Regions from separate parts of the Streptomyces sp. NPDC053750 genome, predicted to be linked through region 3. Evidence: riboswitches for the same ligand, from Rfam matches in the RefSeq annotation. Region 3 holds a riboswitch; each other region holds the start of a gene.
What was found. A riboswitch is a leader RNA that binds a small molecule or an ion and turns the genes downstream of it on or off. The one in region 3 is predicted to bind cobalamin.
Positions count from the first base shown of each region.

Region 1 (7,665 bases), on a different contig from region 3:
CTCGGGCGCGAGCAGCGCCACCGTCCCGAAGAACGAGGCGAAGACCCCGCCCCGGTCGATGTCGCCGACCACCAGCACGGGCAGCCCGGCGCCCCGGGCGATCCCCATGTTCACGATGTCGGTCCGGCGCAGGTTGATCTCGGCCGGACTGCCCGCCCCCTCGCAGATCACCGCGTCATACGTGCCCCGCAGTTCGGCCAGACAGTCCAGCACGGTGCCGAGCAACTGCTGCTGCCGTCCGCCGTGGTAGCCGCGGGCGCTCATCTCGCCGACCGGCTTGCCGAGCAGCACGACCTGGCTGCTGCGCTCGCCGCCCGGCTTGAGCAGCACCGGGTTCATCTGCGCGGTCGGCTCCACCCGGCACGCCTGGGCCTGCATGGCCTGCGCCCGCCCGATCTCGGCGCCCTCGCGGGTCACGAACGAATTGAGGGACATGTTCTGCGCCTTGAAGGGCGCGACCTTCACGCCCTGCCGCACCAGCCAGCGGCAGATCCCGGCGGTGACGACGCTCTTGCCGGCGTCGGAGGTGGTGCCGGCGACGAGGAGGCCACCGCTCATGACGTACGTCCCTTCGTGAGAACCCGGCGGCCGAGCAGCCGCGCGCCCGCGCACACGCCCAGCGCCAGCCAGCCCACGCGCCGGGAGAGCCGCACGGCCCGGTCGATGTCGCCGCTACCGGCGCGGACGGCGCGCCCCGCCGCCCCGTTGAGGACGGGCCGGTGTTCGACCCGCCCGCCGTAGGAGAGCGTCCCGCCGAGCCGCACGCCCAGGGCGCCCGCGAACGACGCCTCGACGGGCCCGGCATTGGGACTGGGGTGCTGGGCGGCGTCCGCGCGCCAGGCCCGTACGGCGCCCCGCGGGTCGCCGCCGGCCACCGTGGCCAGTACGGCGGTCAGCCGGGCCCCCGGCCAGCCGGCCAGGTCGTCGAGCCGGGCCGAGGCCCAGCCGTACCGCCGGTACCGGGGGGACTTGTGGCCGACCATGGCGTCCAGGGTGTTCACGGCCCGGAAGCCGAGCAGCCCGGGCACTCCGCCCACGGCGCCCCACACCAGCGCGCCCACCACCGCGTCCGAGGTGTTCTCGGCGACGGACTCCACGACCGCGCGGGCGATCCCGTCGGCGTCCAGGGCCTGCGGGTCGCGCCCGCACAGGTGGGGCAGCCGGGCCCGGGCCGCCTCGACGTCCCCGGACTCCAGGGCCCGCCCGACGGCGCGCGCCTCCCGGGCGAGCGAGGTCCCGCCGACGACCGCCCAGGTGGCGGCGCCGGTCAGGGCGACGGAGGCGACGGGGGAGCGGCGTACGGCACGGGAGGCGGCCAGCCCGAGGGTGGCGGCGCCACCGGCGCACACGGCGGTGTGCAGCGCGCCCCAGCCCCGGTGGTCACGCCACAGCACCCGTTCCACGGCACCCGCGGCACGACCGAACGCGGCGACCGGGTGTCCACGGCGTGGATCACCGAGGAGGAGGTCACCGAGGAGGCCGGCGGCGGCGCCGTACGCGAAGACGCGTTCGGCAGGCACGGGCTCAGCCGGTCACACGGTCAGGCAGGTACCTGGTACTGAACGTCGATCGGCAGCCGAGCATCGCGTTGCGTCCTCACTCAGGGTGTCCACGCCCTGGTTCGAAGAGACCGGCGGTGAGAGTTCCTGGCTCCCGGGGATCTGCTCCCCGGTCACAGTGGCGGGACCGCGCCGGATTCGCACCGGGCTTCCTCTCCTGCCGCCGTAGATGGCTCCGGAAGTCCACCACGGCCCGCGAACACCCGTCAACCTGGCGTTGACCTGCGACGGGGGAGTGTGCGAAGGCCCACACGCGGGCGGTGTGCGCCGGCACGGAAAGAGGCGGGGCGCGGGACGGTTGCAGTCCGTCCCGCGCCCCGCCTCGTCGGCGTGTGCGGTGAGTCCGTCGAGGGTCAGGCGACGATCAGGTAGATGCCGTACGCCACCGCCGCCGCGCAGGCCGCGAAGCACGCGTACGCGCCGGTGACCGCGAGGCCCGCGGAGCCTCCCTCGGCGGCGGCCCGCTCCTGGCGGGAGAGGCCGGCGATGCCGAGGGTGAACAGGCCCACCAGGGCCACGGTGACCACGAGGCTGACCCCGAAGACGGAGCCGAGGGCTGCCCAGTCGATGCTCATGGAGGTTCTCTTCCGGCTCAGACGGTGGTGGCGGGCGACGGGGCGGCCGCGGCCTTGGTTTCGTGCGCCGGGGCCGGGACGGTGGCCGCCGGCTCCTCGGTCGTGCCCGTCGGGGGCGGGGACACGGCGGCCATGGCCGTGGTGACCACGCCGGCCGGCTCGGGCTCGTCGACGTCGACGACGTTGGTGTGGTCGACGACCTCGCGGCGGGAGATCTTCCAGATGGCGGCGCTGGAGACGACCAGGAAGCCCGCGACGAGCGCCGTGCCCCAGTCGCCGAAGCCGCAGACCCACTCGGCGAGCGCGGCGACCAGGGCCGCGGCCGGCAGGGTCAGACCCCAGGCGACGAACATCCGGGTGGCCGTGGACCAGCGGACCACACCGCCCTTGCGGCCGAGGCCCGCGCCCATCACGGCGCCGGAGACCGAGTGCGTGGTGGAGAGGGAGAAGCCGAGGTGGGAGGAGGCCAGGATGACCGTGGCGGCGCTGGTCTGGGCGGCGAAGCCCTGCTGCGGCTGGAGGTCGGTCAGGCCCTTGCCCATGGTGCGGATGATGCGCCAGCCGCCGAGGTAGGTGCCGAGCGCGATGGCGACGCCCGCGGACAGGATGACCCACATGGGCGGGTCGGAGTCGGGGGCGAGGGCGCCGCCGGCGACCAGGGCGAGGGTGATGATGCCCATCGTCTTCTGGGCGTCGTTGGTGCCGTGGGCCAGCGAGACCAGGCCGGCGGAGGCGATCTGCCCGGCGCGGTAGCCCTTCGCGGCGGCCTTGCCGTCGGCCTTGCGGCCGAGCCGGTACGTCAGCCGGGAGCCCAGCATCGCCGCGACGCCCGCGACGATCGGGGCGGCGATCGCCGGCAGGAGCACCTTGGTGACGAGCACGTCGCCGTGGACCGCGCCGACGCCGGCCGAGGCGACGGCGGCACCGATCAGACCGCCCATGAGGGCGTGCGAGGAGCTGGACGGCAGTCCGACCAGCCACGTCAGCAGATTCCAGAGGATCGCGCCGACCAGGGCGGCGAAGATGACCTCGGGACGGATGCCGGTCTCGTCGACGAGACCCTTGGAGATCGTGTTGGCGACCTCCACCGAGAGAAAGGCGCCCACAAGGTTGAGGACGGCGGACATGGCCACCGCCACCTTGGGCTTGAGTGCACCGGTCGAAATGGTCGTTGCCATCGCGTTCGCGGTGTCGTGGAAACCGTTCGTGAAATCGAACGCGAGTGCGGTTACCACCACAATCGCGAGGATCAGCGAGAAGCTTTCCATTTACCCAGGCAATCGTTCGAGGTCATTGGCTTGTTGAACGTAGGTAACCAGGGTGAACGGAAGATGAACTGAGCTGGGCCTCACGGTGACCGGAAGCGGTGGCGCCACCTCCCTCTGCGTACCCGGCCCGATGCTCTCCGGAGACGTGCCTGGCAGGATCGCCGCGAGGCCGGTCGGCGGCGTTAACGACAGGGGCGCAGGATGCGCGGGAGGAGGCGGTGACTGTGACGTATTCGCGGGTCGGAGGGGTAGGCGCGGACGGGGAGCGGGCCAGGGAGGCGGCCTGGGAGGCACTCGTCGCGACGGCTCGGCGGACGGTGGCGGACGGGCTGGTCGTGGGCACCTCGGGCAACGTCTCGGTGCGCGTCGACGACACGGTCCTGGTCACTCCTTCGGGGGTCCCGTACGACCGTCTGGCCCTTGACGACATCACCGGCGTCGACCTCGACGGCCGCCAGGTCCTCGGCACGCTGGTCCCCACCAGCGAGCTGCCCATGCACCTCGCCGTGTACCGCGCCGACGGCGACGCGCGGGCCGTCGTGCACACGCACGCCGTGCACGCGACGGCGGTCTCGATCCTCGTCCCCGAGCTCCCGTTGGTGCACTACATGGCCGCCGCGCTCGGCGGCCCCGTCCGGGTCGCCCCGTACGCGGCCTACGGCACCGACGAACTGGCCCGCAACATGCTCGCCGCCCTCGCCGACCGGACCGGCTGCCTCCTCCAGAACCACGGCACGATCACCTACGGCGCCTCCCTGGACCAGGCCTTCGACCGCACCGCCCAGCTCGAGTGGATGTGCCGCCTCTGGCTGACGGCCTCCTCGGTACCGGGCCACACCCCGTCCTTGCTGACGAAGCCCCAGTTGACGGAGGTGACGGAACGCCTCCGCGGCTACGGCCAGCAGCCCTGACGAACGACCGCCCCGGCCCCCGACACCGACGCCGGCGGCTGCGGCGGGGCGCGCGGACAGCGGGCCTCGACGAGGGCGGGCCACGGGGCGGCGCCCGGGCCGACGAACACCTGCACGCTCGGCTGGGGCTGCTGGGATTGGCTGTTGCTGGGGTTGCTGGGGTTGCTGGGGTTGCTGGGGTTGCTGGGGTTGCGAGGGCTGCTGGGACGATCTGGCGCCGGGGTCGCTGCGCTCACTGGGGTGGCCGGGGCGGCCGGGGGGCGCTGGGGCGAACGGGGTCGCTGGGGTGGCCGGGGCGATCGGGGTCGCTGGGGTGGCCGGGGCAGTCGGGATGCCCGCGGTGGCCGGGGCGATCGGTGTGGCTGTGGTCAATCCGGGGCCCGGTCACCCGCGATCCGGCGGGCGCACGGCACGGAGCCCAGTCAGCCTCCGCAGACCCGCCGGCCCCGGCGACTCCCCCCGGCCAGCGGCCCGAGCTACGGGTGCCGACGTCAGGAGCCACGCCCACCACTGCCCACCCACCTCCTGCCACCGCACGCCGGCCGGCCGGTGGACGTGGCCGCGGGCGCCGGGGGTGCGAGATCCGGACGTCCGTCGGCTGCGCACCCGGCGTCGGTGGGGGGTACGACCGTCGGCCGTTCCGGCGGAATCCACGGCCGGCGGGCTTCCGGGACGCGGGCGCCGGGGGAGCGGGGTCGGGACGTCAGTCGGCTGCGCACCCGGCGGGGATGCGAGGTCCGGACGTCCGTCGGCTGCGTACCCGGCGTCGGTGCGGGGCCGCGACCGTCGGCCCGTCCGGCGGAATCCGCGGTCGGCGGAGCGTGCCGGGCCGTTCACGGGGTACCGGCAGCGAGACCGATCCACGGCGCCCGGTCCGGTCGGGTGCCCCCGGCGGGGCCTCGTCACTCCCCGCCGTCCGCCCACTGGCCGCCCACGGACTCCACCAGGACACTGGCCCCATGCGCACTGTCACAGCCACGGCCGCCGCCGTCACCGCAGCCCTGGCGGCCGGCGCGGTGAGCGTCGCCGCCGGCCGGCTCGCCAGCGACGCCGCGCTCAAGGCGCCCCCCGGCCGGCCCCTGCCCACCGAACCCCGGCTCACCGTGCACGGCACCGCCGCCGGCCAGATCACCCTCACCCGGGACCTGGCCGCGCTGCGCCCCGGCCGCTACGGCCTCGCCGGCGACGGCTCCCACGCGGTCGTCGGCCCAATCCTCGACACCGCCGAGCACGGCGCCGACACCGTCGTACGCCGCCTGGAACGCGTCACGCACGGCACTCTCGAGGCCGGTGACCGGGCCTGGTTCACCCCGAACCTGTACGTCGGCAACCCGGGCACCGCCCTCGACCTCGAATACGCCGACGTCGACGTCCCCGGCGAACTCGGCCCGCTCCCGGCCTGGTTCCTGCCCGGTGCGCGCCCGACGTGGATCATCGCCGTGCACGGACTGGCCGCCACCCGCGAACACGCCATGAACCTGATGGTCCCCCTGTACCGCCGGCACGTCCCGGTGCTCGCCCTCGCCTACCGCGGCGACGTCGGCGCCCCGCCCTCGCCGGACGGCCTCCACCACTTCGGCGAGACCGAGTGGCGCGACGTGGACGCGGCCGTCCGCTACGCTCTCGACCACGGCGCCCGCCAGGTCGTCCTGCTCGGCTGGTCCACCGGCGCCACCATGGCCCTGCGCACCGCCGCGCTCTCCGGCGTACGCGAGCGCATCGCGGGGCTCGTCCTGGACTCCCCGGTCCTCAGCTGGGAGACCACCCTGCGCGCCCTGGCCGCCGCCCGCCGCACACCCGGCGCGCTCCTGCCGCTCGCCGTCCGCGCCGCCCAGGGCCGTGCCGGACTGCATGCCAACCACGACGCCGGCACCGCCGGTCTCTACCGCCCCGCCATGCCGACCCTGATCTTCCACGGCCCCGACGACGTGGTGGCCCCCTGGCGCCTCTCCCGCCGGCTCGCCGACACCCACCCGCGCCTGGTCTCCCTCCACCCGGTCGACGGCGCCCCGCACGCCGCCATGTGGAACGCCGATCCCGACGACTACGAGGAGACCCTGCGCCGCTTCATGACCCCCCTGGTGTGACCCCGGCGCAACCCCGCTCCGCCACCCGACGCTCAGGTTCCGTTTAGCGGTGTATCACTGGCCTGTTCCCGTCCCCCGGGCAGTGCGCCGAAGCCCCGCGTCGACCGCCCCCGACGCCCTCCTCGGCATTCCGTTTGGGTTTTCGGACCGTCAACCGGAAGACTGCACCCGTGACGTCCCGTATCCCGCGCGACTCCAGGCTTCGACTCGTCCGCCCGCGACCCCTGGCCGCCGCCCCCCGAGCGGTGAACCAGCGACGCCCGAACCGCGCCGCACCGCGCCCCCCGGAGGGCACACCCGCCCGGTCGGAGCTGGCCAGAATGGCACGCGCCGGTCTGGCCGGCGCGGCCCGCGTCGCCCGCTGGGCGGACACCACCCTCGGCCCCGGCCGTGGCAGCGCGACCGCCGACGGCAAGGCCACCCTCTCCGACGCGACCGCCGAGCAGGCCGCCCGCGAACTGGGCCTCACCGTGGCGAGGGTCCGGGCGGACTGGGACACCGCCCGCCTCGCCGGACTGGTCGAGGTGCACGGCGGCACCGCCCGCCCCGGCTGGCGGCTGCGCGCCTGGAACCGCGACGACAGCGCCGTGCTGCGCGGCTGGGTCGCGCTCTTCGACGCCTGGTCGCTCGCCCACCCCGAACCCTCCGGGCAGGAGCCGGCCGCCGTCGCCGAGGTCATCTCCGCGATGCCCCAGGTGCTCTCCTTCCTCCAGCTGTCCGCCGGACCCGTCCCGGTGGCGCAGCTCCTGGACCTGCTGGAGCAGCGCGTCACCGAACTGCGCACCGAGCGCTGCGAGGTGCCCTACGGCCCCCGCCTCGAGCCGGGAACCCCGCAGACCCCCGACATCGCAGGGGCCCCGGACGCCACCGCCGGCACCCCGCTCGCCCCGCTCCTCGACTGGGCCCTGCACGCCCTCGCCTCCGTCGGCGCCCTCACCTGCGGCGACGGACACGCCACGCTCACCCCGCTGGGCAACTGGGCGGTCTGGGTCAAGCTGGAGCAGATCTGCGTCGCCGCGCAGAGCCCCGCCGGCAACATCGAGCAGTCGGCCGAGGACATGCTCCGCGGCTGCGCCCAGCTCCGTCCCAACGCGGCCCGCGCCGAGTACCGCGCCTGGCTGGCCGCCCGCCCCGTCGGCAGCGCCGTCACCGAACTGCTCGAGGGGGCCCGGGGCGAGGACGCCCTGCTGCGCGGCCTGGCCTTCGAGGCGCTGCGCGTCGTCGGCGCCCCCGCCGAGCCCGAGGTGCGCGCCGTCCTCGACGAA
Region 1 covers NZ_JBITXB010000016.1:52,092-59,756, reverse strand. The annotation lists gene ACIGO6_RS32780 (cobyric acid synthase) at 1-558, opposite strand, end outside; gene ACIGO6_RS32775 (cobalamin biosynthesis protein) at 555-1,520, opposite strand; cobalamin riboswitch at 1,620-1,763, opposite strand; gene ACIGO6_RS32770 (hypothetical protein) at 1,913-2,134, opposite strand; gene ACIGO6_RS32765 (anion permease) at 2,152-3,402, opposite strand; gene ACIGO6_RS32760 (class II aldolase/adducin family protein) at 3,627-4,313, shown strand; gene ACIGO6_RS32755 (alpha/beta hydrolase) at 5,273-6,400, shown strand; gene ACIGO6_RS32750 (hypothetical protein) at 6,571-7,665, shown strand, end outside.
Region 1: another riboswitch for cobalamin. It lies ahead of ACIGO6_RS32775 (cobalamin biosynthesis protein); the one in region 3 lies ahead of metE (5-methyltetrahydropteroyltriglutamate--homocysteine S-methyltransferase).

Region 2 (7,665 bases), on a different contig from region 3:
TCAGAAGGGCCGGGCAAGACGGTGTGGGCGGAGTGTGCGTGTACGACTCCCGCGTGAGGTCGCGAAAGGCTGTGAGGGCGGGCCGCCGGTCGGGTCGGGGAGGGGTCTCCGTGCCAGAATGGACGCCCCGTCGCCCCCTTCCGTGTCAGAGGTTTCCGTGAGCAAGCCCGTCGCCCGTGAGCCGCAGCGGCGCAACGCGCGGTCCAACCGGGCGCGCATCCTGGCCACGGCCCGCCGGGAGCTGGGGCGGAATCCGGACACCACCCTGGAGGAGCTGGCCCGGGCCGCCGGTGTCGTACGGCGGACCCTGTTCGGTCACTTCCCGGGGCGCGCGGCGCTGCTGGAGGCCCTCGCCGAGGAGGCGTCCGAGGTGCTGCGCGGTGCGATGGCCGCCGGGGCGGAGCGGGTGGGGCCTGCCGAACCGGCCGATCGGGCGCTCGCGCACTTCACGCTGCTGATGTGGCCGGTGGGCGACCGCTACCGGATGCTCCTGTCGCTGGCCCGGCACGACCTGGGCGTGGAGCGGGTGGCCGAGATCCTGGCACCGGCCCGGGCCGAGGTGACCGCCATCCTGGAGCGCGGTCAGCGGGACGGTGTCTTCCCCGCCCATCTGCCCCCCGCGGTGCTGAGTGCCGGCCTCGAGGCGATGACGGTCGCGCTGCTGGAGCAGGTCAACACCGGGGCACTGGAGGACGACGGCTCCCGGACCGCCACCGCCTCGCTCATCGCGGCCGGGGTGCCTCAGGAGCGCGCCCGGGCCGTGGTCGACGACGTGGCCTCGACCACGGCCGTCGCGGAGTCCGTCGCGGGGGAGTGAGTCGCTCGGCGCGCCCTCGTACGGCGAGTACTCCCGCGTAGCCCACTAGCCCGCTAAGCCCCTAGCCCCCTGGCGCCCGTCCCGCGCCGCGCACCGTCTCCCTCGCCACGTCGCCCGCCACGCCCGCGGTGATCAGCGCGGCGACGGCGGCGCCCGTGCCGTCGTCGTCCCAGGTCCCGGCACGCGCACAGGCCAGCAGCGCCAGCAGCTGCGCCTCCAGTGCCGCGCCGAGGGCGCCGGGTGGAAGGCCGGTGTGGAAGGTGCCCGCTCGTTGGCCGCGGGCGACGATGCCGGCGACCGTGTCGCGGGCCGGGCCGAGGATCGTGTTCACGCGGTCGGGGCCGAGACCCCGGCGGCGGGCGAGGGCGATGAGCGTGCCGTAGCGGTCGCCGACCGGCCAGAGGGTGCGGACGAAGCGGGCCAGGGCGGTCGCGGGGGCGTCGTCCCGGGCCGGTGCGTCCGGGCCGGCCATCGCGCGCCGCACCGCCTCCGCCGCCTCCTCGACGAGCCCCTCGACCAGCGCCTCCCGGCCGGTGAAGTGGCCGTAGAGGGTGCGCCGTGCCACGCCGGCCGCCGCGGCGATCTCCGTGAGGCCGGCGTCGGGATCGCGGCTCAGTTCCCGCTCGGCCGCGCGCAGGATGCGGGCGCGTGTGGTGGTCACGTCGATACCTCGTCCGTACCTCGTCCGTACCTCGGTCCGTCCCCGTTCGTATCTCGTCCGGAAGGGGGTACCCACCATATTTGCACGTCCGTGTGCAACAAACTACCCTGGCGGTTGTCTGCACATCCATGGGCAATTAAATATCCAGCCCGGCCCGCTCGGCCACGTCCCCGGGAGCCCTCATGCCCCTCCTAGCCACCACACCCGTCGAGAAGATGACCGGGCCCTACGCCCGGCGCTGGTGGGCGCTCGTCGTGCTCTGCCTGAGCCTGCTGATCGTCGTCATGGCCAACACGTCCCTGATCGTGGCCGCCCCGGACATGACGGCCGACCTGGGCCTGAGCAGCAGCGACCTGCAGTGGGTCATCGACGGCTACACCGTCCCGTACGCGGCGCTGATGCTGGTGCTGGGCTCGATCGGCGACAAGTACAGCCGCCGCGGCGCGCTGATCGCCGGTCTGGTCGTGTTCGCGGGTGGTTCGGTGATGGGCAGCCTGGTCGACGAGACGGCGCTGGTCGTCACGGCCCGGGCGATCATGGGCGTCGGCGCCGCCGTCGTCATGCCCGCCACCCTGTCCCTGCTGGTCGCGGTCTTCCCGAAGGGTGAACGGGCCCGCGCCATCACGGTCTGGACCGCCACCTCCGGTCTCGCCATCGCCGTCGGCCCGCTGGTCGCCGGATGGCTCCTGGAGGACCACGCCTGGGGCTCGACCTTCCTGGTCAACGTCCCCATCGCGGTCGCCGCCGTCGTCGGCGCGCTGTTCCTCGTCCCGCCGTCCCGGGCGGAGGGCATGGGCCGGATCGACTATGTGGGCGGCCTGCTCTCCATCGTCTCCGTCGGCAGCCTGGTCTACGCGACCATCGAGGGCCCGTACTTCGGCTGGGGCGCCGGCCCGGTCGCCGCAGCCGTCGTCGCCGGGGTCGGCCTGATCGCCTTCGTGGCCTGGGAACTGCGCCACCCGCAGCCCATGCTGGACGTGCGGCGCTTCCTGCTGCGGCCCTTCAGCGGCTCGATGCTGGCGGTGCTGTTCTTCTTCTTCGGCACCTACGGCGCCATCTACTACGCCACGCAGTTCCTGCAGTTCGTGCTCGGCTACGGCGCGCTGGAGACCGGCGTACGGCTGCTGCCGCTGGCCGGTGCCGTGTTCGTCGGCGCCGCGGTGACGGGGAAGCTGACCCCGAAGCTGGGCGTCAAGGCCATGGTCGGGTCCGGCATGGTGATCGGCACCGCCGGTGTCTTCCTGCTGGTCCTCATCGATAAGAGCTCGACGTACGCCGACTTCCTGGCCCCGATGCTGCTGCTCGGCCTCGCCATCGGCCTCAGCGTCTCCCCGGCCACCGACACCATCATGGGCTCCTTCCCGGAGAGCGAACTGGGCGTCGGCGGCGGCGCCAACGACACCGCGCTGGAGCTCGGCGGCTCACTCGGCATCGCCGTCCTGGGCTCCCTGCTCGGCACCGCCTACCGCGACGAACTGGCCGGCCTGGTGGGAGACCGGCTCCCGGCCGCCGCGCTGGACGCCGCCCAGGACTCGGTCGGCGGCGGACTGGCCGTCGCCGAGCGGCTCGCGACGAACCCGTCCGCAGGACCGCAGCAGGCGCAGGCCCTCGCCGACGCCGTGAACCAGTCCTTCGCCCACGGCGTCGCCACGACCAGCCTCGTCGGCGGGATCATCATGGCCGCCGGCACCCTGATCGTCCTCGCCGTCCTGCCCGGCCGCCGCGCCGGCGCCCGGCAGCAGCCGGAGGAGAAGGGGGCGGCCGACGCCCGGGAGGCGGAGTACAGCGACTCCGCACGCTGAGGCACCCCGGCCGCCCCTGCCGCCCTGGCCGTCAGTCGGTCAGGGCGGTCAGGGCTGCCAGTTCCTCCGGCGTCCGCGGTCCCGCCGCCGAGTCCGCCAACAGCCCCCGTGCGCGCAGCAGTCCGGCCGCCGCCACGCCCCACGGCAGGCGCAGCCCGGCCTGCCGCAGCAGCTCCGTGCGGGCCAGCGTCGCGGCCGTCGGGCCGGTGTGCACACCGGCCGGGGTGAGCAGGGCCGCGTCGTCGGACCAGCGCAGGGCGAGGTCGACGTCGTGGGTGGCCATCACCACGGTGGTGCCGCCCGCGCGCAGCCGGTCCAGGGTGGTGAGCAGCCGCTCCTGCCCGTCCGGGTCGAGCCCGGCGGTCGGCTCGTCGAGGATCAGCACCCTCGGCCGCATCGCGACGGCACCGGCGATCGCGGTCCGCTTGCGCTGCCCGTACGACAGCAGATGCGTGGGCCGGTCGGCCAGCGCGGCGATGTCCAGCGCGACGAGCGCCTCGTCGACCCGGGAGCGGACCTCCCCGTCGGACAGGCCGAGGTTCAGCGGCCCGAAGGACACGTCCTGGCCGACGGACGCGGCGAAGAGCTGGTCGTCCGGGTCCTGCACCACCAGCTGCACCGTGGTCCGCAGCCGGGTCAGTCCCTTGCGGTCGTACGTCACCGGCGCCCCGTCGACCGTCAACGTCCCGGCGTGCGGCCGCAGTCCGCCGCTGAGCAGCCGCATCAGCGTGGTCTTGCCACTGCCGTTGGGGCCCAGCAGCGCGAGCGCGCGCCCCTCGCGCACCGCGAAGTCCAGGCCGGTGAGCACCTCCGGGCCCTCCTCGTACCCGAAGGACACGCCGCGCAGGGCAACCAGCACCGACGCGGTCGTCGCCGTCGTCTCGATCGTCTCGCTCACGACAGTGGCCTTTCCAGTACGAAAGTGAGGGCGGCCAGCGCCGCCAGCAGCGCGACGCTCGCCGCCGTGAAGGGCACGGAGACGCGGGCCTCGGGGACCAGGACGCGCAGGGTGCCGTCGTAGCCGCGCCCCGCGAGCCCCGACTGGAGCCGCGTCGCCCGGTCGAAGGCCCGCACGAACGCCGTGGCGCCCAGCCCGCCGAGCGAACGCCACGCTGCGGCCCGCGTGGTGTGGCCCAGCCGCGCGGCCTGCGCCTCACGGATCCGCCGCATCGAGTCCAGCAGCAGGAAACTCATGCGGTACGTCACCAGCGCCACGTCGACCACCGGCGCCGGCACCCCGGCCCGCACCAGACGGGGCAGCAGGTCGGACATCGGCGTGGTGAACGCGAACAGCAGCACCCCGAGGGAGGCCGCCGAGGTGCGCAGCAGCAGCTCACCGGCGCGCACCGGGCCGCCGTCCGCCGCCGTCAGGAACCCGTCCGGACCCCCGACCTGCACCAGCAGCGGCAGCGCCCCGGTCACGCAGAAGCCCAGCGGCACCCGGTACGCCCGCCACAGCCGGCGTCCCGGCACACCCGCCGGACCGAGCAGTACGGCGAGCGCGGTGACCAGCACCAGCGCCGCGCCCGGCCAGGCCGGCAGGGAGATCGCCAGCACGGTCAGGCCGAGACCGAGCACGGCCTTGTCCACGGGATGGCGGCGGCGCCACCGACTGCTGTGCGCCGCCGCGTCGATCGGCAGCACTCAGTCCCCCGCGGGGGCGTCCCGCAGCGCCTCCACTGCCCGCGCCTCGCCCTGTCGCCGGCCCCGGCGCAGCCCGAAGTAGTACGCCAGCACCCCCGCACCGATCGCGGCCTGCACGGCGAACAGCGCCGACTCGATCTCCCCGGACGGCGGCTCGTACAGCGGGGAGAACCACGGCTCGTAGTCCGGCTCGATCTCGGTGATCGCCGTCTCCGCCTCGGCGTCGGCACCGGCGAACGGCTCCTCCTTGTGGTCGCCGAGGCCCAGCACCAGCGGCAGCACCGCGAGCGCGGCCACGGCGAGCAGCAGCAGGGCGTTGATCTTCGCGTTGCGACTCATCGGGCCACCGCCTGTCCCTTGGTCCCCTTGGCTCCCGTGGTCCCCGTCTTCGTCAACAGCACGCCCAGCCGGGTCAGTTCACCCTTGCTGGACTGCACCAGCAGCCGCATCACGACCACCGTGAGCAGGCCCTCGCTCACCGCGAGCGGGATCTGTGTGACGGCGAAGATGGACCCGAACTTGCCGAGCGCGCCCAGGAACCCGCTGCCCGGGTCCGGGAAGGCCAGCGCCAGCTGCACGCTGGTGACGCAGTAGGTGGACAGGTCGGCGACGAACGCCCCGCAGAACACCGTGACCATCAGCGGCACGTCGTAGCGGCGCAGCAGTCTGTAGACCGCGTATCCGGCCCAGGGGCCGACGATCGCCATCGAGAAGACGTTGGCACCGAGCGTGGTGAGCCCGCCGTGCGCGAGCAGCAGCGCCTGGAAGAGCAGGGTGATGGTGCCCAGCACCGCCATGACCGGCGGCCGGAACAGGATGGCGCCCAGACCGGTGCCGGTGGGGTGCGAACAACTTCCGGTGACGGACGGCAGTTTCAGGGCCGACAGCACGAACGTGAAGGCCCCGGAGGCGCCGAGGAGCAACGTGCTCTCCGGGTGCTCCCTGACCTCACGGGTGAGTGACCGTACTCCGTGGACGACGAACGGCGCGGACGCGACACCCCAGGCGATCGCGTGCGCCGGTGGCAGAAAGCCCTCGGCTATGTGCATGGCTCAGCAGACCCTCTCCAGCACCTCGTGGATGGACGACGCGCCTTGGCCGGTCTCCTGGCTGACGGGTACCACACGCCCGTGCTCCGCCTTCCCGGATCGCAAGCGATCCAGTGGCTGCCCGCGAGGGCCGGAGCCGGACTTCCCGATTCACAGTGGCGAGGGCCGCACCGGCATCACACCGGATTTCCCGTTCACCAAGGCGTGGCGACAGTAGTGCTCCCACGGGGGTGGTGACAAGCGGGCCTCCGCGCCGGCCGGACTCCGTGCCCGCCCGGCTCGCAGGCCTCGGGGCTGCGCAAAGAGCCGTCAGTCACGTTGTTCAGGTGGGTCCCGTTCCGTCCGCCGGACCACCATGTCGCGCACCCGCCGGCTCAGCGCGGTCGCCGCGGCGGTGAGGAACACGAAGGTGTAGAGGATCTGCAGGATGGTGACGACCCGTGCCGCCTCTCCCCGCGGGGTGATGTCGCCGTAGCCGACGGTGGCGAGCGTGACCACGGTGAAGTACAGAGCGTCGACGCGAGTGCCCAGGCCGGTGAACTGGCCCGGCTGCTTGGCGAGGGTGTAGTAGGCGGCGGCGAAGACGTGCATGCACAGAACGATCAGCAGCGCGATGAACAGACCGGGCCGGGTGCCCGGCCGCTCGACGAGGACGTCACGGACCTCGCGGACCAGCAGCACGGCCACGAGGATCAGCAGCACGGTGAACAGCAGCCAGCTCAGCACGGGGCGCTCGGGGCCCAGGTGGTCGAGGGGGAGCAGGAAGTAGGCCACGACCATGGCCACGGCGGCACCGGCCCGCCAGAGCCAGGGCCGGGCCGCGCGCCAGGTGGCACGCGGTGGGGTGCGGCCCTTTCGGCCGGGGGCGGCCCGACGCTCCGTCACGGTGCCGTCTCCGCCGCCGGCCCTCCGGCCGCCGCCGGCCCGGGTTTCGGTCCCGGCTCCGGTTTCTGGCCCGGCCCCGGCCTCGGCCCCGGTCCCGGTTCGGGCCTCGGCCCCGGTCCCGGTTCGGGCCCCGGCCCCGGCCCCGGTTCGGGCCCCGGCCCCGGCCCCGGTTCGGGCCCCGGCCCCGGTCCTGAGCCGGGCCCCGGTCCGGGTCCCCGCCCCGGCTCCCCACGCCGTACCAACTGCGAGACGATCAAGGCGACGACCGACGCGATGACGATCAGCGGCATCTGGTCGTACGCGTCACCGCCCATCAACAGCACCGCCAGGACCGAGCTGGCCAGCGGCAGGCCCGTCACCGCGGCCGCGGCGGCGGAGATGCCGAGGGCGAGGGCCGGGGTCGGGCCGAAGCCGGGCAGGCCGGAGCAGGCCATGGCCGTCGCCGCGCCCAGCAGTACGGCGGGGAAGATCGGGCCGCCGCGCAGACTGCCCAGCGCGATGCCCCAGGCCAGCCCCTTGCACGCGACCAGCGCGACCAGCGCGCCCACGGACCAGGCATGCGGATGCGCGGCGAGCTCGGCGAGGGTGGCCTGGCCGGACAGCGCGGCCTCGGCCGGGGAGCGGCCGGTGATCAGCGCGTACGCGGCGAGGCAGACGCCGACCGCGGTGGCACAGGCGACGGTGCGGACGGCCGTGCGGTGCCGCGTCCAGGAGACGGTCCGGTGGCCCAGCTCGCGGGCCAGCGCCACCAGCACCGCGATCAGCGCCGCCGTGGGGACGCCCCACAGGAAGTCGCCCGCGTCCGGA
Region 2 covers NZ_JBITXB010000003.1:307,110-314,774, forward strand. The annotation lists gene ACIGO6_RS10785 (ATP-binding protein) at 1-57, shown strand, start outside; gene ACIGO6_RS10790 (TetR/AcrR family transcriptional regulator) at 158-817, shown strand; gene ACIGO6_RS10795 (TetR/AcrR family transcriptional regulator) at 879-1,478, opposite strand; gene ACIGO6_RS10800 (MFS transporter) at 1,661-3,280, shown strand; gene ACIGO6_RS10805 (ATP-binding cassette domain-containing protein) at 3,312-4,178, opposite strand; gene cbiQ (cobalt ECF transporter T component CbiQ) at 4,175-4,924, opposite strand; gene ACIGO6_RS10815 (energy-coupling factor ABC transporter substrate-binding protein) at 4,925-5,263, opposite strand; gene ACIGO6_RS10820 (energy-coupling factor ABC transporter permease) at 5,260-5,973, opposite strand; cobalamin riboswitch at 6,003-6,190, opposite strand; gene ACIGO6_RS10825 (potassium channel family protein) at 6,283-6,753, opposite strand; gene ACIGO6_RS10830 (chloride channel protein) at 6,855-7,665, opposite strand, start outside.
Region 2: another riboswitch for cobalamin. It lies ahead of ACIGO6_RS10820 (energy-coupling factor ABC transporter permease); the one in region 3 lies ahead of metE (5-methyltetrahydropteroyltriglutamate--homocysteine S-methyltransferase).

Region 3 (7,665 bases):
GCCCGGCCGAGCGGGGGCGCGGCGCGCTGGGGGCAGTCGAGGCGTTCGCAGACCCGGCAGCCCATGCCGATGGGCGTGGCGGCCGAGGCGTTGTCGAGGTCGAGGCCGTCGGAGTAGACGAGGCGAGGGGAGTGGCGGATCTCGCAGCCCAGGCCGATGGCGTACGTCTTGCCCGGCTCGCCCCAGCCGCCGCGGTGCCGGGTGACCGCGCGGGCCGTCCACAAGTACCGCTGCCCGTCCGGCATCTCGGCCACCTGGACGTGGATACGGCCGGGGGCGGTGAACGCCTCGTACACGTTCCAGAGCGGGCAGGTGCCGCCGGCCCGGCTGAAGTGGAACCCGGTTGCGGACTGGCGTTTGGACATGTTGCCGGCCCGGTCGACCCGGACGAAGGAGAAGGGCACGCCGCGCAGGCGGGGGCGCTGCAGGGTACTCAGACGGTGGCAGACGGTCTCGTAGCCCAGGCCGTAGCGGTCGGTGAGGCGCTCGATGTCGTACCGGAACTCCTCGGCCGCGGCGTGGAAGGCGGTGTACGGCAGGATGAGCGCGGCGGCGAAGTAGTTGGCGACGCCGATGCGGGCCAGCGCGTGGGCCGGTGAACCGGGTTCGAAGTCCTCCGCGGCCAGCCGGTCCAGGTTCTCGTCGTACTCCAGCAGAGCGAGCTGCGTGGCCATGCGGAAGGCACGCTGGCCGGGTCGCAGCCGCGGGGACAGGTGAAGGGCGCGGCTGCGCCGGTCGTAGTGGTGCAGCCGCTCGCCGGGCTCCGCGGCGAGATGGACACCATGGGCGTCGGCGAGGCGCCCGGTGAGTGCCCCGATCACCTCGCCGGGGCGGACGCCGATCTCCTGGGCAAGGCGCTCGGCGGCGAGGTCTGTGTCGTGGAGGTAGTTCTGGCGGCGGTAGAAGAAGTCGCGGATCTCCTCGTGGGGCGTGGAGGCGGTTCCCCGATCGTGGCCCCGGCTGTCCGCCGCCCCGGCCAGCCGCTCGGACAGCTCCTGGTTGCGGCGTCCGAGGTCGAGCAGGACCTTCGCGACGCCGGGCAGCCGGGCGGCGAGGTCACCGAGGTCGGCCGCGGACACCCGGGACTCGGCGATCTCGCCGGCGAGCGCCTCACGGAGGTCGGCCAGCAGGCGCGTGGTGTCCCGCTCGGAGAAGAAGCCCGGGTCCACGCCGAACGCCTCGGTCAGCCGCAGCAGGACGGGCACGGTGAGGGGACGGGAGTCGTGTTCCATCTGGTTGAGGTAGCTCGGGGAGATGGCGAGTACGCGGGCGAGGTCCGCCTGGCTCATCCGGCGTTCCTCGCGCAGTCGTCGCAGCCGCGCTCCCGCGTACGTCTTGCTCACCGAACCGCTCCTCTGGCAGCTGGGACTCCGTTGCGGTCAGCGTAAGGGAGAGGTCCGCTCTCCGGGTCTTCGCAAGGTTGGCAAAAACCGGCGAGAAGATTCGCAAAGATTGGCAGGCGTCCCAACTTGATGGCACTCAGTGCCAGTGCCAGAGTCGTAGTGCGGCCCGCCGGACCGGGCAGGTACAACCCGGAACCGGGGCACGATTTCTGCCCTGACGTCGGAGACCCCGGTAGTGGCGGCGACCTGCACCGGCGACATTGCTCAGCTCCACCTCCCAGGTGCCGACGGGCCGCATCCCAGTAGACGACACGCAGTGCCAACTCTGTTCATCCGGACGGGGCGGGATTGGCAACCAGTACAGACCAAGGAGACGGAGACAGTCATGGCGGACGCGAGGACGAGCACGCAGGCGGCCGAGGAACTGGCACGGCGTTGGGCCACCGACCCGCGCTGGCAGGGCATCGAGCGCACCTACAGCGCGGAGGACGTGGTCCGGCTGTCCGGCAGCGTCCGCGAGGAGGCCACCCTGGCCCGACGCGGTGCCGAGCGGCTGTGGCGGCAGCTGCACGAGCTCGACTACGTCCACGCGCTCGGCGCTCTGACCGGCGGCCAGGCGGTGCAGCAGGTGAAGGCCGGGCTCCAGGCGATCTACCTGTCCGGCTGGCAGGTCGCCGCCGACGCCAACCAGGCCGGGCACACCTACCCCGACCAGAGCCTCTACCCCGCCAACTCGGTGCCGCAGGTGGTGCGCCGCATCAACAACGCGCTGCTGCGCGCCGACCAGATCGCCACCGCCGAGGACGCCGGGGACACCACGGACTGGCTCGCGCCGATCGTGGCCGACGCGGAGGCCGGGTTCGGTGGCCCGCTGAACGCCTTCGAGCTGACCAAGGCGATGATCGCGGCGGGCGCGGCCGGCATCCACTACGAGGACCAGCTCGCCTCCGAGAAGAAGTGCGGCCACCTCGGCGGCAAGGTTCTGGTGCCGACCTCGCAGCACATCCGCACCCTCAACGCGGCCCGCCTGGCCGCCGACATCGCCGACACACCGACCGTCGTCATCGCCCGCACCGACGCCCTCGCCGCCAATCTCCTCACCAGTGACGTCGACGAGCGCGACGCCGAGTTCGTCACCGGCGAGCGCACGGCGGAGGGCTTCTACCGAGTGCGGAACGGGATGGCCCCGGTCATCGCCCGCGGTCTGGCCTACGCCCCGTACGCCGACCTGATCTGGGTGGAGACCGGCACCCCGGACCTCGCGCAGGCACGCGAGTTCGCCGAGGCGATCCACGCGCGGTACCCGGACCAGATGCTCGCGTACAACTGCTCGCCGTCCTTCAACTGGAAGGCTGCGCTGGACGACGACCAGATCGCCAAGTTCCAGCGTGAACTCGGAGCCATGGGCTACAAGTTCCAGTTCATCACCCTGGCCGGCTTCCACTCCCTCAACCACGGCATGTTCGACCTGGCGCGTGGTTACGCCGAGCACGGCATGACAGCCTACGTGGATCTCCAGGAGAAGGAGTTCGCCGCGCAGGCCCAGGGCTTCACCGCCGTCAAGCACCAGCGCGAGGTCGGCACCGGCTACTTCGATCTTGTCTCCACCGCCGTCAACCCGGCCTCCTCCACGACCGCGTTGGCCGGGTCCACGGAGGAAGAGCAGTTCCACTAGGCCACCGAGCCGGACACCACGCGTCCGGCCGGCCCCGCCGGCGGAGGGGGACGAACCGTCCCCGTCCCCCTCCGCCCCACCTCTCAGGAGAGCCCAATGACCGTCACCGCACCCACCCAGCAGCTCCGTGTCCTCGCCGCGCCCGGCCACCGGCACGACGAGATCCTCACCCCCGCCGCCCTGGACTTCGTCGGCAGGCTCGTCGAGGCGTTCGCGCCGCGTCGGCGGGACCTGATGAAGGAACGCCGCCGGCAGGCGCTGCGACTGGCGTCGGGCTCGCCCCTCGACTTCCCGATGGTCACCGCCGCGGTCAGGGCGGACGACGGCTGGCAGGTCGCGTCGCCCGCGCCCGGCCTGACCGACCGGCGGGTGGAGATCACCGGGCCTCCGGAGCGCCGTATGGCCGTCAACGCGCTCAACTCCGGCGCCCAGGTCTGGATGGCGGACTTCGAGGACGCCACCGCACCGCTGTGGGACAACGTCGTCGGCGGGCAGCTCACCCTCCTGGACGCCGTCGAACGCCGGCTCGACTTCACCACGCCCGAGGGCAAGGAGTACCGGCTCGGCGACCGGCTCGCCACCATCATGGTCCGGCCGCGCGGCTGGCACCTGGACGAGGAACACCTGGAGTACGAGGGCCGCCCGGTCCCCGCCGCGCTCGTCGACTTCGGGCTGTACTTCTTCCACTGCGCCCAGCGGCAGATCGACGCCGGACACGGCCCGTACTTCTACCTGCCGAAGCTGGAGAACAGGTACGAGGCCCGGCTGTGGAACGACGTCTTCCTCCTCGCCCAGGACCTGCTCGACATCCCGCGCGGCACGATCCGCGCCACCGTGCTCATCGAGACGATCACCGCCGCGTTCGAGATGGAGGAGATCCTCCACGAACTCCGCGAGCACAGCGCGGGACTGAACGCGGGCCGGTGGGACTATCTGTTCAGCGTCATCAAGACCTTCGGCCACCGCACCGACTTCCTCCTGCCCGACCGCGCCAAGGTGACGATGACAGCCCCCTTCATGCGGGCGTACACCGAGCTTCTCGTCCGCACCTGCCACCGGCGCGGCGCCCACGCCATCGGCGGCATGGCCGCTCAGGTCCCCGTCAAGGACGCCTCCGCGAACGAGGCGGCGCTCGCCAAGGTGCGCCTGGACAAGGAGCGCGAGGCCGAGGACGGCTTCGACGGCTCCTGGGTCGCGCATCCGGCACTCGTCCCCGTCTGCCGCGAGGTGTTCGACGGTGTCCTGGGGGCGCGGCCCCACCAGCTCGACCGCACCCGCGACGAGGTCGAGGTGACCCCGGCCGACCTGCTGTCCGTGCGCCGGATCAGCGGCCCGCCCACCATGGACGGCGTGCGCACCAACATCGCCGTCGCGCTGCGCTACTACGCAGCCTGGCTGCGCGGGCAGGGCGCGGTCGCCCTCGACGGGCTGATGGAGGACGCGGCCACCGCCGAGATCGCCCGGGTGCAGATCTGGCAGTGGCTGCGGCACCGGGTCGTCGACCGCGAGACCGTGGAACAGATCCTCGACGACGAGATCACGGCGCTCGGCGCCGAGTACCCGTACACGTCCGTCGAAGACGTGCGCGCGCTCTTCGAGCAGACGGCGTTGCGACACGAGTTGCCGCTGTTCTTCACCCCAGGCGCCTACACCCGCCACCTCGTGCGCCGCACGGAGGTGCAGGCGTGAGCGCGAGCGTCACGCGCGTCGGCGTGGTCGGTGGCGGCCAGATGGGCGCGGGGATCGCCGAGGTCTGCGCGCGAGCGGGGCTGGACACCGTGGTCTGCGAGGTGGACGCGGTCGCAGCCCGCGCGGCACGGGACCGGATCGCCGCCTCCCTGGACCGTGCCGTACGACGCTCCAAGCTGAGCCGCGAGGCCGCCGACGACGCCCGTGCCCGGCTCGTCTTCACCGGTAACCTGGAGGATCTCGCCGACCGGCAGCTCGTCGTCGAGGCCGTCGTCGAGAACCCGGACGTCAAGACCGAGGTCTTCGCCGCCCTGGACAAGATCGTCGAAGACCCCGCAGCCGTCCTCGCCACCAACACCTCATCCCTGCCCGTCATGCGGCTCGGTATGGCCACCTCCCGGGCGGACCGGGTCGTCGGCCTGCACTTCTTCAACCCCGCTCCCGTCCTGCCCCTGGTCGAGGTGGTCACCTCGCTGCACACGTCGGCCGGGACGACCGCCCTGGTGGAGGACTTCGCGGCCCGCACGCTCGGCAAGACGGTCGTCCGCTCGAAGGACCGGGCCGGCTTCGTCGTGAACGCGCTGCTCGTCCCCTACCTGCTCTCGGCCGTGCGGATGGCGGAGTCCGGCTTCGCCACCGCCGCCGACATCGACGCGGGCATGGAACTGGGCTGCGCCCACCCGATGGGCCCACTGAAACTGGCCGACCTCATCGGTCTGGACACCGTGGCGTCCATCGCCGAGTCCCTCTACGACGAGTTCCGCGAACCCCTCTACGCTCCGCCTCCGCTGCTCCAGCGGATGGTGGAGGCGGGACTGCTGGGCCGCAAGACCGGCCGGGGGTTCCACACCTACGACCAGGGCTGAGGGCCTGGTACGACGTGGGCCGAGGGGCCCGCGGCGCCACAGGGGTGAGGGTCCCTGCGGCACGACGGGAAGGTGCGGTGAGCGCGAGTGCGGCGCTCACCGCCCCTCGCCGTCGCCACCCTCCGCACGCCTCGCGCCGCCTCCCGCATGGTGGACGGCGCTCTTCCCTTCGCGGGGCCACCCCGTAAGCTGACGGCAGCAGCTGGTTCGCCCCGCCCGCCAGGCGGGGAGTCGCAAGAGGGAACCCGGTGGGAATCCGGGACTGCCCCGCAGCGGTGAGCGGGAACGACCGCCGTCACACGCACTGGGTCCGACGTACCGGACCTGGGAAGCGACGGCCAGTAGGTGTCCTCCGGCAGGAGAACGTGCCCGCGAGTCCGAAGACCTGCCAACTGCCCGCGCGCGGACCGATCCGTGCGCGGACATCCCGGTGACCTCGAGGGCGGGTCGGCGAACACACCAGACGGAACGACCGCGCCAGTGCCGCGCGGGGTCGGGTCCGTCCGGTCCGTCACACCCTTCGCGCTCTCGTCCCGTCTCCGGGATCTCAGGGATTCATCTCGCGAAGGAGATCTCCGTGACAGCGAAGTCCGCAGCCGCGGCAGCACGGGCCACCGTGTACGGCTACCCCCGCCAGGGCCCGAACCGGGAACTGAAGAAGGCGATCGAAGGCTACTGGAAGGGCCGCGTCACCGCCGACGCCCTCCACGCCACCGCCGCCGAACTCCGCCGGAACAACCGGCAGCGGCTCGCCGACGCCGGCGTCCACGAGGTGCCCACCGGTGACTTCTCGTACTACGACCACGTCCTCGACACCACCGTCATGGTCGGCGCGATCCCCGAGCGGCATCGCGCCGCGGTCGAGGCCGACGCGACGGACGGCTACTTCGCGATGGCGCGCGGTACCCAAGATGTCGCTCCGCTGGAGATGACCAAGTGGTTCGACACCAACTACCACTACCTGGTCCCCGAGCTGGGTCCCGACACCGTCTTCACGGCCGACTCCGGCAAGCAGGTCGGCGAGCTGAAGGAAGCTCTCGCCCAGGGACTCACCGCCCGGCCCGTGCTGGTCGGCCCCGTGACGTATCTTCTGCTGGCCAAGCCCGCCCCGGGCGTACCCGCCGACTTCGAGCCGCTGACCCTCCTGGACCGGCTGCTGCCCGTCTACGCGGAAGTGCTCGCCGACCTGCGCGCGGCCGGCGCAGAGTGGGTGCAACTCGATGAACCCGGCCTCGTGCAGGACCGCACCCCGGCCGAGCTGAACGCCGCCGAGCGCGCCTACCGCGACCTCGGTGCTCTCACCGACCGGCCCAAGCTGCTCGTGGCCTCCTACTTCGACCGGCTCGGGGACGCACTGCCGATCCTGGCGCAGGCCCCGGTCGAGGGACTCGCGCTCGACTTCACCGACGTCGCGGCCGCCAACCTGGACGCCCTCGCGGCCGTCGGCGGGCTGCACGGCAAGCGCCTGGTCGCCGGTGTCGTCAACGGCCGCAACATCTGGATCAACGACCTGCAGAAGTCGCTGTCCACCCTCGGAACCCTCCTCGGCCTCGCCGACCGCGTCGACGTCGCCGCCTCCTGCTCCCTCCTGCACGTCCCCCTGGACGCGTCCGCGGAGAAGGACGTCGACCCGCAGATCCTGCGCTGGCTGGCCTTCGCCCAGCAGAAGACCGCCGAGGTCGTCACCCTCGCCAAGGGCCTCGCCCAGGGCACCGACGCCATCACCGGCGAACTCTCCGCCAACCGCGCCGACCTCGCCTCCCGCGCGAGCTCGCCGATCACCCGCAACCCCTCGGTGCGGGCCCGCGCCGCGGCCGTGACGGACGCCGACGCCCGCCGCTCCCAGCCATACGCCGAACGGACCGCCGCCCAGCGCGCCCACCTCAGGCTGCCCCTGCTGCCCACGACCACCATCGGCTCCTTCCCGCAGACCGGCGAACTGCGCACCGCCCGCGCCGACCTGCGTGCCGGGCGCATCGACACCGCCGGGTACGAGGAGCGCATCAAGGCAGAGATCCAGGAAGTCATCTCCTTCCAGGAGAAGACCGGCATCGACGTCCTGGTGCACGGCGAGCCCGAACGCAACGACATG
Region 3 covers NZ_JBITXB010000002.1:170,413-178,077, reverse strand. The annotation lists gene ACIGO6_RS06185 (short-chain fatty acyl-CoA regulator family protein) at 1-1,343, opposite strand, end outside; gene aceA (isocitrate lyase) at 1,729-3,018, shown strand; gene aceB (malate synthase A) at 3,115-4,707, shown strand; gene ACIGO6_RS06170 (3-hydroxybutyryl-CoA dehydrogenase) at 4,704-5,573, shown strand; cobalamin riboswitch at 5,809-5,960, shown strand; gene metE (5-methyltetrahydropteroyltriglutamate--homocysteine S-methyltransferase) at 6,151-7,665, shown strand, end outside.